DNA from 2 places in the Anaerobacillus sp. ABD4_527 genome. Region 1 is predicted to be linked to the other one. Evidence: a T-box and tRNA genes for the amino acid it is inferred to sense, from the RefSeq annotation. Region 1 holds a T-box; the other holds one or more tRNA genes.

Region 1 (7,513 bases):
TGAATACGGTAAGGTAACTCCAGTTAAATCTTTCACAACAAACATCATCCGATCGATGGGGATCGGAGCAAAATTCGATTGTAGATAAACCGCGATACCGAGACCACTCAGCAGCAAACCTAAAAGTAGAAGGAGACTTTGTTCCACGATACTTGTCGGCATCACGTTATCTCCTAATAGATGCATCCATACGTCGATCCCTATCCCAGTGACTAAGGAGGTCAATAACGCAAGAAGCTCTGGCTTTCTTCGCTCTGCAATGGCATTAAAGAGTACCATGCATCCACCGATGATTACTTCCCAGCTTCCAATCGATAAGCCTACCGTTTTATATAACCCGACAAGAAGTGCATCGAATGGGGATGTTCCAAGCTTTGAGATGACTGAGAGCGAGATCCCTAAAGTAAGTAACCCTAATCCTGTCACATAAATAGCAAAACGTTTTCACATACTAGCCCCTCCACTTCGTGTATTTTAATTCCTTATATCCTATCAACCTCTATTTCTACTTTCAACTTATTCATACCTTATCACTTTTTGTCATCAAGTCGACACAACTCAAACTCACAAACACTTGAGAACCTCTACCATCTTTTCTACTATTAATAGTGAGAAGCTCGTTTGCCTAACCCCCTGTTTGGCAATAATGAAGCTTTACATAGGTTTTTAATGAAAGGATGTCTCATATGAAAAAAGTAAGTATGCTCATGCTGTTACTCATTCTCGTGCTTGCAGCTTGCGGCCAGAACAATAGCAACGATACTGAGGAAAGTGGAACGGCTGATCCTCAACCGCTAGACGTTGCCTTAGATTCGCCTGAAACTGCTAAAACAGGTGAGGAACTCACATTTAGCGCTACCGTTACGCAAGGTGATGAAAAGGTTGAAGATGCAGACGAAGTGATGTTTGAAATATGGAAAGAAGGCGACAAAGACAATAGCGAAATGATAGAAGCCACTCACGATGGTGAAGGTGTCTACACTGTAAAGAAAACGATCGATGAAGATGGAACATACGTTGTGCAATCACACGTAACCGCAAGAGACCTTCACACGATGCCAAAGAGCAAAGTGAAAGTTGGCTCTGAGGACGCATCAGAAAATCATGAAGATCATGAAAGTCATGAAGAACACGCCCACCACGGGGATGCTGTTTCGTTTCACTTGATGAAGCCAGATACCATTAAGGCAAATGAAGAAATTTCATTAACAACTCATCTTCAAAAAGATAATCAACCTTTAACAGATGCTTCGATTCGATTTGAAATCTCTAAAACGGGTGAAGAAAAAGCACAGTGGATTGAGACAGAGGAAACAAAAGATGGTGAGTATCAAGGAACTGTTACGTTAGAAGAAGCTGGAGAGTACACTGTAACGATTCATGCTGAAAATGATGAAGGCTTACATGAACATACAGAAGAAAGTCTAACTGTGACTGAATAAATGAAATCCCCCTTATATGGGGGATTTTTTTATAGCGTTATTTTTTTGACTTTTCGTTTACCAACTTGAACGATCATCCCGTCTTTGACCGTCACGACTGCAGAACTATCCGTAACCTTTTGTTGATCGATTTTGATTCCGCCATTTTTCACCATACGTCTCGCTTCACTCGTAGACGGAAGCATTCCGAGTGCTACTATGAGAGCTGGCACACTTGTCTTTTCATCTCCACTCCACTTCACTTCTTCAATATCAGAAGGAAGCTGGTTTTGTTGAAATACATTCTTAAACTGCTCTTCCGCCATTGAAGCTTCATCTTTCCCATGGAACATCGTGACGATGGTTTTAGCAAGATGCATTTTCGCTTCCTTAGGGTGCAGGGTGCCATCCGTAAGCTTTGTTCGAATCGTTTCCTTCTCTACCAATTCTAGATCTGTGATGAGTTCAACGTACTTTGAAATGAGCTCATCGGGTATCGACATCGCTTTTCCATACATGTCTGTCGGCTTCTCTGCAATCCCGATGTAATTCCCCTTGGACTTCGACATTTTCTCTACGCCGTCTAATCCTTCTAATAGCGGCATCGTCAACACTACCTGTTTTTCTTTTCCAAATTGATCCTGTAAATGCCTTCCCATCAAAACATTAAAGTATTGATCGGTTCCGCCTAGCTCGATGTCACTTTCGAGATGCACGGAATCATACCCTTGCATAAGAGGGTAAAAGAATTCGTGTAGAGATACCGGCTTACCTGCGTTGATTCTCTTCTCGAAATCATCTCGCTCGATCAATCGAGCGACAGTAATCTTACCTGCTAGTTCGATGACATCTTCGAATTTCAGTTCCGAAAGCCATGATGCATTATAAAAAAGCTCTACTTTGCTTCGATCGATTACCTTTCCAAATTGATCGAGGTAGGTTTGCGCGTTCCGCTTTACTTCTTCATCCGTTAGCTGTACCCTCGCCGTCGATTTTCCAGTCGGATCACCGATCTTCCCGGTAAAATCTCCGATGATAAGCTGAACAATGTGTCCATTTTCTTGAAACTGACGAAGTTTATTTAAAACGACCGTATGTCCTATATGGACATCTGGTGCGGATGGATCTAGACCTAGTTTTACTTTCAACGGACGACCTGTAATGATCGATTTTGCAATCTTTTCCTTAAGTTCATCCAAAGGAATGACTTCGCTCGTTCCGTGAGTATAGACCGCATACTGCCTTTCCATTTCCTTTTGTTGTTCATCCGTTAACTTTTCGATCATGCCCATTCCTTTCGACCTCCTGTTTTCATTTTTATTTTATGCAAAAAAGCCACGCCCCTACATCTAAGTAGGGACGTGGCTTATCACGCGGTACCACCCTGATTAAAGACACTCGTGTCTTTCGGCTCAACTACGGTAACGGAATTCACCGTTTCTGACTACTACATTGTTCATCAGAAAGACTCTGAGGGGTAATTCACGAATACGCTGTACCAGTTCGCACCGACCACTGGTTCTCTGACACTACACATCGTATAACGCTACTGCATCCTCTTCTTCGCCTGTTTCTTTTATTTTAAATAACTTTAGCTTCAATAAAAGGTATTGTCAATCGTTTTCTATAAAAAAATGAAACGGTACGAGCTCGCTTTACCGTAACTTTAAAATAACACCAAGCTTTGAAAACGACGATTACTTTTCTTTCCAAACATAAAAAAACAGCGGTCTAAGACCGCTGCTCTCACGATTAATTCAATTGCTTTAGAACAACTGTTGCCATTGCATCGATAAACTCATCTTTTGCGTTCGGCATTTCTGGTCGATAGTAGTTTGCACCGATTTCATCTGTCACGACTTTACATTCATAGTCATTGTCGAATAGTACTTCTAGATGATCAGCTACGAACCCAACAGGCGCGTACACAAACGACGTGTAGCCGTGATTTTCGTGTAAGTCTCTCGTAAGATCTTGTACATCAGGACCAATCCATGGATCCGGCGTATTCCCTTCACTCTGCCAGCCAATCGCAACGTTCTTAACTCCTGACTCTTCTACAATTAGGTCAGCCGTTTCTTTCAACTGATCTGGATACGGATCACCGTTTGCGATGATTTTTTCTGGAAGGCTATGAGCAGATACGATTAGGACTGCCTTCTCACGCTCTTCATCAGACATGCCATCAAAGATCGCTTTGATGCGTTTAGCCCAGTAGGAAATAAACTTCGGCTCGTCGTACCAGCTCTCTACAGAAGTAATCATTGGTCCACCAATTTTCTCTGCTTCTTCTTTCGCACGTCCATTGTATGACTTGATGCTGAACGTTGAGAAATGTGGTGCTAGTACAATACTTACAGCTTCTTCGATGCCATCTTCATGCATCTGCTGAACTGCATCTTCCACAAACGGTTCGATATGTTTTAAACCGATATATACTTTAAATTCGATCTCATCCTGAATTTCATTCAGATGAGCACCTAGTCCGTAAGCTTGGTCCTCAGTAATTTTAGCAAGAGGTGAAATGCCACCGATCGCTTTATAACGATCTTTTAAATCTTGAAGCTGTTCGTCTGCCGGTTTTCTACCTCTACGAATGTGTGTATAATACCGTTCAATATCTTCTTCTTTGTATGGCGTACCGTATGCCATCACGAGCAGACCCATTGTTTTCTTTGCCATGAATGTGTTCCCCTTCCAAATTTAAGGATTACATTGAATATCTAGTTATAATGATTATCGTCTAGTTTGAAGTATACCCTTTTTCAGCAATCGATTCAAAGGGAATAGCATATTCTAAATGGTAACGTTTTGTGTCGTTACATAGTAAAGGGAATCAGGCTATAGCCTAACTCCCTTACATCCTTACCTTTCCATTGCTCCATTATGCTTTGTAACGATTTCTCTGAGCTCTGTATCATCATCTTCTGAGGTTTCAAAAGATAGCACATAGTTGAAGTGCTTCTCATTATGTTCAGGATCTGCATTCTCCTCTTGCTTACCTGTTGGTGTTTCGTTGGAGAAAAACAAATCGTTGTTTGCGCCAGCTTCTGTTGCGGACCCTTGACCTGAATCCGGGACGTCGACCGATAAATCCTTATCCTCTTTAATCTCCTCCACTGAAGTACTAGTGACAGAATAATTCTTCATATCTTCCTTTGCACGTTCTGCTTCGTTCTCCGTTGGAAAATAAGCTTGTAATGTTTTACTCATCTCTATCGACTCCTTTTCGTTTGGCTCACTGTATCCTGATTCCCGTTACAAAGAAGTCTTAATCATTCAAAACAAGCCACCTTCCCAATATTCCTTTCAAACGAAGTATCGTGTTTAATCTTCCTTTAACTAACATAAACTACCGCTATTCCATACACATAGGAGGATCAACATGAAAAACAGTAAACACAATCGTGAGAACGAATACAAAAAGGAACGTGAGGTGAACGTTGATGAAGCAATCAATGAAGCCTTTTATTCTGAGAAGCAGAAGAACGATTCTACTCCAACTTCTTATCTATACAACAACACAGCAGCCATCGATGTAACAGGCAATAAGGATGAAGACCGTTAATAACCGTCTCACTCTCAGATTTCCTCCATCATTCAACTGAAATTAACTGATTTTCTTAAAATTTTCGTAAATTAGGGGTCCTTAGTTGAATCAGTACATGATGAGTGCTATCGTAAATTGTGATATAGCAAGCATTTCAGTACAAAATTGACCATTGTGATGGAGGTAAAATCTATGAGAATTATTGTTGCAGGTGGAGATGGTTTTTGCGGATGGCCAACAGCGCTTTACTTATCTAAACAAGGACACGATGTAACGATCCTAGATAACATGGTTCGCCGCAAGTGGGACGAAGAACTCCGCTCAAACTCTTTAACACCGATTCAAACCCTAGAAGAACGGGTAAAACTCTGGGAAGAAAAGAGTGGCAACCGAATTCATATTTATGACTGTGATTTAATGCATTACGACTTTCTTAAAGAAATTTTCAAACAAGTACAGCCAGAAGCATTCGTTCATTTTGCTGAACAGCGCTCTGCTCCATACTCTATGATCGACAGAGAACATGCGGTATTCACTCAGACGAATAACGTCGTTGGAAATTTGAACGTTCTATATGCAATTAAAGAAGTAACACCTGATTGTCATTTAATAAAATTGGGCACAATGGGCGAATACGGCCAGCCTAACATTGATATTGAAGAAGGATACATAAAGATCGAACACAAAGGTCGCGAAGACGTTCTTCCATTTCCAAAGCAGCCAGGCTCTTTCTATCACCTTTCAAAAGTCCATGATAGTCACAACATCCAATTTGCCTGCAAAATTTGGGGAATCAGAGCAACTGATCTGAATCAAGGAATCGTGTACGGCCTTCATACAGACGAAGCTGACATGGATGAAGGCTTGATCAATCGCCTTGATTATGACGGCGTGTTTGGAACCGCATTGAACCGTTTCATCATCCAGGCAGCGATCGGCCATAACTTAACAGTCTACGGTTCCGGAAAACAAACAAGAGCATTCCTTAACATTCAAGATACGATCCGATGCGTTGAAATCGCTGCAGAGAACCCTGCTGACAAAGGGGAATTCCGCGTCTTCAACCAGTTTACAGAAGAGTTCTCTGTATTAGAACTAGCTGAAAAAGTACAGCGTGTGGCTGAAGCAAAAGGACTTCATATTTCGATCGATCACCTGGAGAATCCACGTGTCGAGAAGGAAGAACACTATTATCACGCGGTTAACACGAACCTGATCGACCTAGGTCTTGAACCTTGCTTATTAACAGATGAACACATTTCAAAAACGCTCGATACTGCGCTTAAATACAAAGATAGAGTGTTAAAAGAAAATGTACTTCCGAACGTGACTTGGAAGTAAGTCGAAGACTAAACGAGAGGTGTAACTATGAAAATATCCATCGTCACTGAAACATTCCTCCCCTCAACAGATGGGGTCGTAACACGATTGCGTGCTTCAATCGATTATTTAATCGATCAAGGACATGAAATCCAGGTTATTGCTCCAGATTTAGGGGTACGAAGCTATAGGAATATTCGTTTCGATGGGGTTAAGCCTCGTACCTTTTTCTTGTACAAGCACCGAAAGTTTGGAATGCCGACGCGTTTGATCAAAACATACCTTGAAGACTTTAACCCCGACCTTGTTCACGTCGTGAATCCCGCATTTATGGGATATTCAGGTATTAAATATGGAAAGAAGCTCGGAGTTCCTCTAATCGCTTCCTACCATACGCATGCTCCAAAATATGCTGATTATTACAACGTACCGTGGGCAGAACCCCTTCTATGGTGGCATTTTCGAAGAATGCACAATCAAGCAGACTTAAACCTCTGTACATCGAAAGCGATTTTAGAAGAACTTAATGAGCAAAACTTCTATAACGTTCACTTATGGAAACGTGGCGTCGATACAGAAAGGTTTAACCCGAAACTCCGTAATCAGGAAATGAGAGAGCGCCTAACGAATGGAAACGCTGATAAAACGCTTCTCCTCTTTGTTGGACGCCTTGCATTTGAGAAAGAAATCGATACACTGATACCGATGTTAGAAGAAAAGCAAGACGCTCACCTTGCGATTATTGGGGACGGTCCTTACAGAGAAGAACTTGAAAAGAACTTCTCACACTTAAGCAATGTGACCTTCACAGGCTTTATGCATGGTGAAGAGCTTGCAACGGCCTACGCTTCCTCAGATGCGTTCATGTTCCCATCAACAACAGAAACATTGGGACTTGTGATTTTAGAAGCAATGGCGAGTGGTCTTCCTGTCATCGCAGCGGAGTCGGGTCCGACGAACGAACAAGTGGAAGACGGAGAAACAGGTCTTCTTTATCAATCTGGTAAAGATGGTAACTTAACAAGTACCATCTCCAGACTAGAGGAAGACGACCTGCTCAAACGCATGTCAAAACAAGCCTTTTCTCATTCAAGAGCTTTTGGCTGGCACGGTCCTGCTCAGCAGCTTCTCGATATCTACGAATCAGCTCTAGATCTTGGTCAGGAGCAAGAAGGACAGCAGGCGATCCAATAGATTGAGGTTAAATTATGAAACAGAGTCA
Region 2 (7,513 bases), on a different contig from region 1:
GAAGTTTAATCAAAAACGAATCTTCCGCCCAATGGTTTAACAGACAAGTAACGTTAATTAAAACGGAGATGAGATGATCGTCTACTCTCATCGCAACACCGAGACTTTTTCTACAATCTAAGAAGACAGGAGCGAATCCTGTCTTCGTTTTTTAATATTTTACAAAAGCTGCGCCAACGATGATGAGTAAGATAAACAGTACGACGATTAAGGCAAAGCCGCTGCCGTTGTTACAACAATAGTAAGGCATACTTGCTCCTGCCACCTGGTTGTATGGCTCATTTGGATATGGTGCATTTCCATAATTCATAGTTGTGATCCCCCTTAGTATCTCTTGCCCTATCACTATATGTATCCGTCTATAAATGATGTGGGCAAGAGCGGAGGGAAGGGGCAGTTTTTAGAAAAGTACCCAACTAGCCACTGAACGTATTGTCCTTACTACGTTGCTGTAAGAAGTTGTTTCGGTAGTCATCTGTAAGTTCTTTAACTTCCTTACTGAGGAATAAGATGGCGATGACGTTAGGGATAACAAAGAGTGCTAACGTGAGATCAACTAGTTCCCATACGAACTGAAGGCCACCGATTGCTCCGACAAATACGGCACAAATATAAACCACCCTCATCACTTTAGAAGCTTTAGACCCGTATAGGTATTCTGCTTGTTTCTCTCCATAGAAGATCAGGACACCGATGGTACTAATGACAAAGATGAGAAGAAGGGAGGAAACGAAAATTGGGCCCCACGTTTCTCCCATCAAGCCAGCAAATGCGTCAGAGACCATATCCGATGCATTCGAAGGTTTTACATCCTTCCACGCTCCAGATACGAGAACGGTGAAAGCAGTAATTGTGCAAAGAACGATCGTATCAATAAAGACACTAAATATTCCCCATAGTCCTTGACGGCTAGGGTGTGGTGTGTGTGCAGCGGAGTGTGCGATCGAAGCAGTTCCCATCCCAGCTTCGTTTGAATATAGTCCTCTCGCAAGACCCCAGCGGACTGCTGCAGCGAACCCAGCACCAGCAAAGCCACCTGCTGCAGAGATCGGTTGGAATGCATGAACAAAAATCAGCTTCATCACTTCAGGGAACTGGTCGATGTTGATTACCATTACACCGATAGCGCCTCCAATGTAAGTTAGGATCATAAACGGTACAATTTTCTCAGCAACAGATCCTATTCTTATAATTCCTCCAAACACTACGATTGAAATAAGAATCATTAGAATGATACCCGTCAACCAGGTAGGGAGACCGAATGATCCTTCTGTTAATGTAGAGATCGAGTTTGTTTGAACCATGACACCCGGTATAATTTCAATCATCAGACCGAATGCAAAGAGCCATGATGCGAATTTCCAGTTAAGTCCTTTACGTATGTAATACATTGGTCCGCCGACATAGACGCCATCTTTGTTTTTTTCTCGATACTTGATACCCAATACGATCTCAGAGTATTTCGTCGACATCCCGATGATGGCAACAACCCACATCCAAAAGATCGCGCCTGGTCCGCCGAACGCAATCGCAACCGGTACGCCAACAATGTTTGTAGCTCCCGCAGTAGATGCCAGAGCAGAGGTGAAAGCCTGAAATGGTGAGATCGTCCCATCACCTTTATCTTTTTCGAAAATTTTACCGATCGTATGTTTCAAGGTGTGGGGGAAGAATATGATCTGAAAAAAGCCGAGTCGGATGGTTAAAAAAAGTCCTCCGCCTAAAAGTAAAATCATCATCGGATAGCCCCATATGAATCCGGAGAACTCCGAGATCGCATTAAGAATCGTTTCCATTCTAATCGCTCCCTACGAATATAGTGTATAACTTTAATATCCAAAAATAGGGAACGTGAAACTTTAATAAGATAGAAGTCTAGAAAACGATAAAAAAAACAGCCGGTTTGACCCGACTGTTTTTTTATTGTGGCTGTTGGCCGTTAAGCTGGTTCTTAACGTGCTGTACTTCTTGCATCTGCGCAGGTGCTGCTGGCTGATAGTACCCTTTTTGCTTCGCATAATGATAAAGATTATACTGCCTTTGTTCATCAGTATCTCTTATTTGTTGAAGCGTCTGACGCAGCTGCTCGTTGTCACATTGTGAAATAACACCGCCATAGTTGATCAGGCTTCCATTTAGAGCTGACAAGTAATCGTTGACCATATCCTTCTCATTCATTACGTTCTCCTCCTTAACCTAAAAAAGACATAAGCTGTTGTTTTGTATTTCTTGCATCTTGCGCATCTTTTTGCAGCATTTGCTTTAGTTCAGGACAAGTACAAGTTTGGGCATACGTATCAAGTTTATTTGCCAGCGTGTCGTGACCACCGATCATGTGGCGAAGGTTTTGCAACTCCAATTCATTCAACTGTTCCATAAAAGTCCCTCCTTCTATTGAATCAATCTTAATATTGAATGTTGAGGGACTTTTTATACGTGTTTACGCGATGATGTTTCGATTGTTGGTGAATTGCTCATACTCTTTAGTAGCCATGATTTCTTCTAATATATGTACAACGTTCCACACATCTTCAAACGACGTATATAAGGAGATCGGTGCAAGACGAATGACGTTTGGAGCTCGAAAGTCAGGAATCACGCCTTTGTTTTTTAACGCTTTGCAAATTCTAGCAGCTTCATTGTGTTCTATACAAACATGGCCACCACGGCGATGGTCCTCTGCAGGGTTAGCTAATGTGAAGCCAAAGCGATTCAGTTTTAAAGCAGTTAACTCCATTAAGTACTTCGTGAGCGTTAACGACTTTTCTCGAATTTGTTCAATGCCGGCTTCAGAAAAAATTTCTAACGAACCAATCAATGAAGCCATACTGAAAATATGAGGTGTCCCGATTTGGAATGCTCCAGCGGTTTGTGCATGATCAAGGTCATGACTCATATCGAATTGAACGTCTTTCTTCGAGCTGAACCAACCTGCAAGACCTGGTTTCTTTCCTAGGTGTTTTTCATGAACATAAAGACCGCCGACACCACCAGGTCCACTATTTAAATATTTGTACGTGCACCATACCGCGAAGTCAACACCCCAATCGTGTAAGTGATGTGGGATAACACCGATGGAATGCGCAAGATCAAACCCTATTATGATGTCTTTATCGTTTGCTGCTCGCGTTATTTTTTTGATGTCGAGTAATTGACCGCTACGATACAAGACAGAAGGGAGGAGGACTAGTGCGACTTCGCTTGTCATCTCCTTAATAATGTCGTCTTCATCGATCGTACGACCATCTGAACTTTGCACTTGAATAAGGTGTTCATCTGGTGATAATCCGTGAAGCTCTAGCTGTGCTTTTATTGCATATATATCTGATGGGAAAGTGAGTGAATCAGCGATGATCTTCGTTTTCTTATCACTTGGCTTGTAAAACGTTGTTAGCATTTGATGGAGGTTAGTGGTGATCGAACCTGTTGTGATCGTTTCATCTTCTTTTGCTCCGATAAGGGGTGCAGTCATCTTGCCAAGCATTTCTGCCATATAAAACCATGGTTGCTCCGCGTCTGTCCAACCATTGATTCCATGCGTTTTCCAATCGTCAATCGATTGGAGTAGAGAAGCTTCAGCTCGTTTTGAGAGAAGGCCAAGTGAATTGCCATCCATGTAAATGGAATGATCCGGAGTATAAAACTCATGTTTGAAGTGGCGTAGAGGGTCTTTTTCGTCTAGCTCTTTTGCATAATAAATGGACTGTGGTACACTCAATTTACTCAGCTCCTTTAGTATCATAATCGTATGGTAAAGAATGAGAAGCTGTCAACGCTTACATCGCCCGATATGAAAAAACTAAATGTTTTTTTGAAATAATGATTGACGGGTTTTGGGTACGGGTGTTATTATATTAATTGTCGCTGAAATGAAAGAAACCACATGCGGGTGTGGCGGAATTGGCAGACGCGCTAGACTTAGGATCTAGTGTCTTACGACGTGGGGGTTCGAGTCCCTTCACCCGCACCAGAATAGATGCGCCCGTAGCTCAATTGGATAGAGCGTCTGACTACGGATCAGAAGGTTAGGGGTTCGACTCCTCTCGGGCGCGCCATTACATAACATAGCGATGAAATCGGGAAGTAGCTCAGCTTGGCAGAGCACTTGGTTTGGGACCAAGGGGTCGCAGGTTCAAATCCTGTCTTCCCGACCATCACATAGCGTGGCGGTGTAGCTCAGCTGGCTAGAGCGTACGGTTCATACCCGTGAGGTCGGGGGTTCGATCCCCTCCGCCGCTACCATATAATTAAATAGTGGAGGGGTAGCGAAGTGGCTAAACGCGGCGGACTGTAAATCCGCTCCCTCAGGGTTCGGCGGTTCGAATCCGTCCCCCTCCACCATCTTTGGGCTATAGCCAAGCGGTAAGGCAACGGATTTTGATTCCGTCATGCGCTGGTTCGAATCCAGCTAGCCCAGCCATTTTGCGGGTGTAGTTTAGTGGTAAAACCTCAGCCTTCCAAGCTGATGTCGTGGGTTCGATTCCCATCACCCGCTCCATTACATAATTTTAATTAAGACTTTTCCAAGAATGGAAAACGTGGTATACTAACTTTCAGTTATCGTATCACACATACTACCATGCGCCTTTAGCTCAGCTGGATAGAGCAACAGCCTTCTAAGCTGTGGGTCAGAGGTTCGAATCCTCTAAGGCGCGTATCTCAAAACCTCTGAGTGGTTACACCACTCGGAGGTTTTATTTTGTGAGCTAAGAGAATGACGAGGAGTTCAAAAGGCGAACATTCACGCAAAAAATGAACCTATTATTAATTTCTACGTAAATTCGCACGCATCTCTCTTGATTTTCCCGCTTAATGTGCTACTATATCCGTAGAAACCTTATTGCAGTAACTGACGACAAATGTGGAAGTAACCACAAGGGAGCTGTAATGAATAAAGCCGGTCGTCTGGGCGAAGAAATAGTGATATTTCTTAACACTGTCTAGGAGGAATCAGTTCATGTCAGAATCCAAATTATTAGATGGAAAAGCAGTCGCAAATCGTGTGAAAGAACAGCTTAAAGAAAGAGTGGAAGCACTTAAAACACAAGGTGTTACGCCCAGCCTCGCAACGATTCTTGTTGGAGATGATCCTTCCTCTGAAACATATGTGCGAATGAAGGGAAATGCATGTGAACGTATAGGAATCGTATCAAAAAAGATTCATCTGCCAGAGGAAACAACCACCGAAACGTTGCTTGAAACCATAGAAGAACTGAACCGCGATGATTCTGTCCATGGTATTTTGCTTCAGCATCCTGTGCCGTCTCAAATCGACGAACGCCTTGCATTTGAGACGATCGCGATCGAGAAAGACGTCGATGGGGTGACGAGTGAAGGGTACGGACAGACTGCTCTAGGGTTTGGTACATACCCATCTTGTACACCTGCAGCAATTATGAAGATTATGGAAGACTATGACATCAATCCTGAAGGTAAGCATGCGGTCGTCGTAGGAAGAAGTCCTATCCTTGGAAAGCCCGTTGGTGCTCTTCTTTTAAATGAAAATGCTACAGTCACAACGTGTCATTCGAGAACTGTTAATTTGGCAACTCATGTTAGACAAGCTGACATCGTAGTTGCTGCCGTAGGAAAGCCAGAGTTCATCAAGGGTGAATGGATCAAAGAAGGAGCGATCGTCCTCGATGCTGGTTACAATAAAGGCAATATTGGTGATGTCGAATACGAAACAGCAAAAGACAGGGCGTCTGCGATTACTCCTGTTCCAGGAGGCGTTGGTCCTGTTACGATCGCGATGTTATTAAAACATACGGTAGATGCTGCAGAAAAATCTGTAACTAGCTAACGAAAAACTCGGGTATGACCCCGAGTTTTTTTATGTAGGAAAGCACATTTCATGAGCATTTTACTAATTGGTTTGGGAATACTGTGTTAGTCTCGTAATGAAAGATCATTAGTGAAGGGAGCATGAATAATGAAATTAGAAGGTAAAGTTGTACTCGTTACAGGCGCAAGCAGCGGAATAGGTGAAGCGATCGCACGTCATTTAGCAGATGAAGGAGCTAACGTGGTACTTGCCGCACGTCGAGAAGAGAAGTTAACTGATCTCGCTCAGTCTTTAAATGATCAATCGAACGGCAAAGCGCTCGTAGTGAAAACGGATGTAACCAAAAAAGAGGACATGGAAAACTTGGTTCAACAAGCGAAAGATACATACGGCAAAGTTGATATGATCATTAACAATGCTGGTGTTATGCTACTTTCGTTCATGAAGAATGATGAAGTGGATCAATGGACTCAGATGGTAGACGTAAACATTAACGGTGTTCTTCACGGTGTTCACGCCGTCTTACCTGACATGCTTAAGCAGAAGAGCGGACACATCGTGAATGTTTCAAGTGTAGCTGGTCACGAAGTATTCCCTTCTAGCAGCGTCTATAGTGCAACAAAATACGCTGTTCGAGCACTATCGATGGGACTTGAAAAAGAACTTTCGAAAACAGGAGTCCGTGTAACAAACATCTCTCCAGGTGCAGTAGAATCTGAACTTACAAACCATATAACTGACGACGAAGTACTAGAAATGTTTAAAGATCGTGCAGCATCGATGAAAAAGCTTCAAGCTGATGATATCGCACGTGCTGTTGTTTATGCACTAACACAGCCTGATTACGTCAACGTTAATGAAGTGGTTGTTCGACCGATGCAATAGGAAAAATTGCGCTACTACACAAAAAAAGCCAGCAAATGCTGGCTTTTATGATTCATTCTCACTCTTTTTATAGATTCGCTCTACAACTTCCTGAAGCGAATCTGGCTTATGGAACTCGATTGGAGAGAAGCCTTTTTCAAACGTAATCGAATCGGCTTCGATCGCAAGTACATATTTTCCATTCACTTTCGCTAAGTGAATACTTTCTCCAAAATCAGACAGCATCGCTTTAACAGATACATGATCGAGCTTAAGCTTCCATTCTACGTCAGGAGATTGTTCCACGATTTGTGAAGTAGCTTCCACTACTTGTTCTGTGGTAAAGTGCTCTTGTAACTCTCTCTTAGGACTCGCCGCCCATTCTTCCATCACCTGTTCGAACTGTTCTTTCTCTTCGCTTTCTGGTTGGAACGTTTCTTGTATGTGGTCCTGAACGATATCCATCGTTTGCGTCTTCACGATTTCTGGCATCGATTTTTCATATTCGACCCACTTTAAGAAGTCTTCGAAATACCGAGCATGTGAGGACTGGTGAACTTTAACTTCTGCGCTATCGATCATGCCCTCTTCAGGCATGTAGGGGTATTGGACAGATTTCATGTTTTTTGTTGTTATGGCCATCTCGATATTTTCTATTAGCGTATCTTCGTTAGTAATTGTTGCCACTTTCGGTTCGAAGTCACATTTCATTATAAAAAGGAACGGATCGTCGAATAGTTTAGTGAGCTTAGCGGATGCAACGATTAATACGCCACCTCGAATCGCGCTCGTATCAAGATACATCTGTACGATTTGATCTGCTTCTGACTCAAAATCATCAGCCGTTTCAGAGTACCTTGCTCT

Evidence for each region. A T-box is a leader RNA that pairs with one kind of tRNA and senses whether it is charged. The one in region 1 lies ahead of tyrS (tyrosine--tRNA ligase), so its partner is inferred to be a tRNA-Tyr.
Region 2: it has a tRNA-Tyr gene. The T-box ahead of tyrS (tyrosine--tRNA ligase) is inferred to sense a tRNA for this amino acid. The anticodon was not compared.

What each region holds. Positions count from the first base shown of each region.
Region 1 covers NZ_JBSWXZ010000002.1:49,145-56,657, reverse strand. Annotated here, with positions in the region: gene ACXAHI_RS12485 (YczE/YyaS/YitT family protein) at 1-432, opposite strand, end outside; gene ACXAHI_RS12480 (FixH family protein) at 687-1,442, shown strand; gene tyrS (tyrosine--tRNA ligase) at 1,472-2,713, opposite strand; T-box leader at 2,774-2,994, opposite strand; gene hemH (ferrochelatase) at 3,174-4,103, opposite strand; gene ACXAHI_RS12465 (hypothetical protein) at 4,287-4,634, opposite strand; gene ACXAHI_RS12460 (hypothetical protein) at 4,807-4,989, shown strand; gene ACXAHI_RS12455 (NAD-dependent epimerase/dehydratase family protein) at 5,164-6,312, shown strand; gene ACXAHI_RS12450 (glycosyltransferase family 4 protein) at 6,340-7,485, shown strand; gene ACXAHI_RS12445 (GtrA family protein) at 7,500-7,513, shown strand, end outside.
Region 2 covers NZ_JBSWXZ010000001.1:774,947-782,459, reverse strand. Annotated here, with positions in the region: gene ACXAHI_RS04075 (YjcZ family sporulation protein) at 152-310, opposite strand; gene ACXAHI_RS04070 (alanine/glycine:cation symporter family protein) at 417-1,796, opposite strand; gene ACXAHI_RS04065 (spore coat protein) at 1,921-2,178, opposite strand; gene ACXAHI_RS04060 (hypothetical protein) at 2,192-2,377, opposite strand; gene kynU (kynureninase) at 2,441-3,742, opposite strand; tRNA gene ACXAHI_RS04050 (tRNA-Leu) at 3,886-3,970, shown strand; tRNA gene ACXAHI_RS04045 (tRNA-Arg) at 3,979-4,055, shown strand; tRNA gene ACXAHI_RS04040 (tRNA-Pro) at 4,078-4,154, shown strand; tRNA gene ACXAHI_RS04035 (tRNA-Met) at 4,166-4,242, shown strand; tRNA gene ACXAHI_RS04030 (tRNA-Tyr) at 4,257-4,341, shown strand; tRNA gene ACXAHI_RS04025 (tRNA-Gln) at 4,346-4,420, shown strand; tRNA gene ACXAHI_RS04020 (tRNA-Gly) at 4,425-4,498, shown strand; tRNA gene ACXAHI_RS04015 (tRNA-Arg) at 4,582-4,655, shown strand; ZMP/ZTP riboswitch at 4,836-4,918, shown strand; gene ACXAHI_RS04010 (bifunctional 5,10-methylenetetrahydrofolate dehydrogenase/5,10-methenyltetrahydrofolate cyclohydrolase) at 4,958-5,803, shown strand; gene ACXAHI_RS04005 (SDR family oxidoreductase) at 5,930-6,670, shown strand; gene ACXAHI_RS04000 (DUF3900 domain-containing protein) at 6,716-7,513, opposite strand, start outside.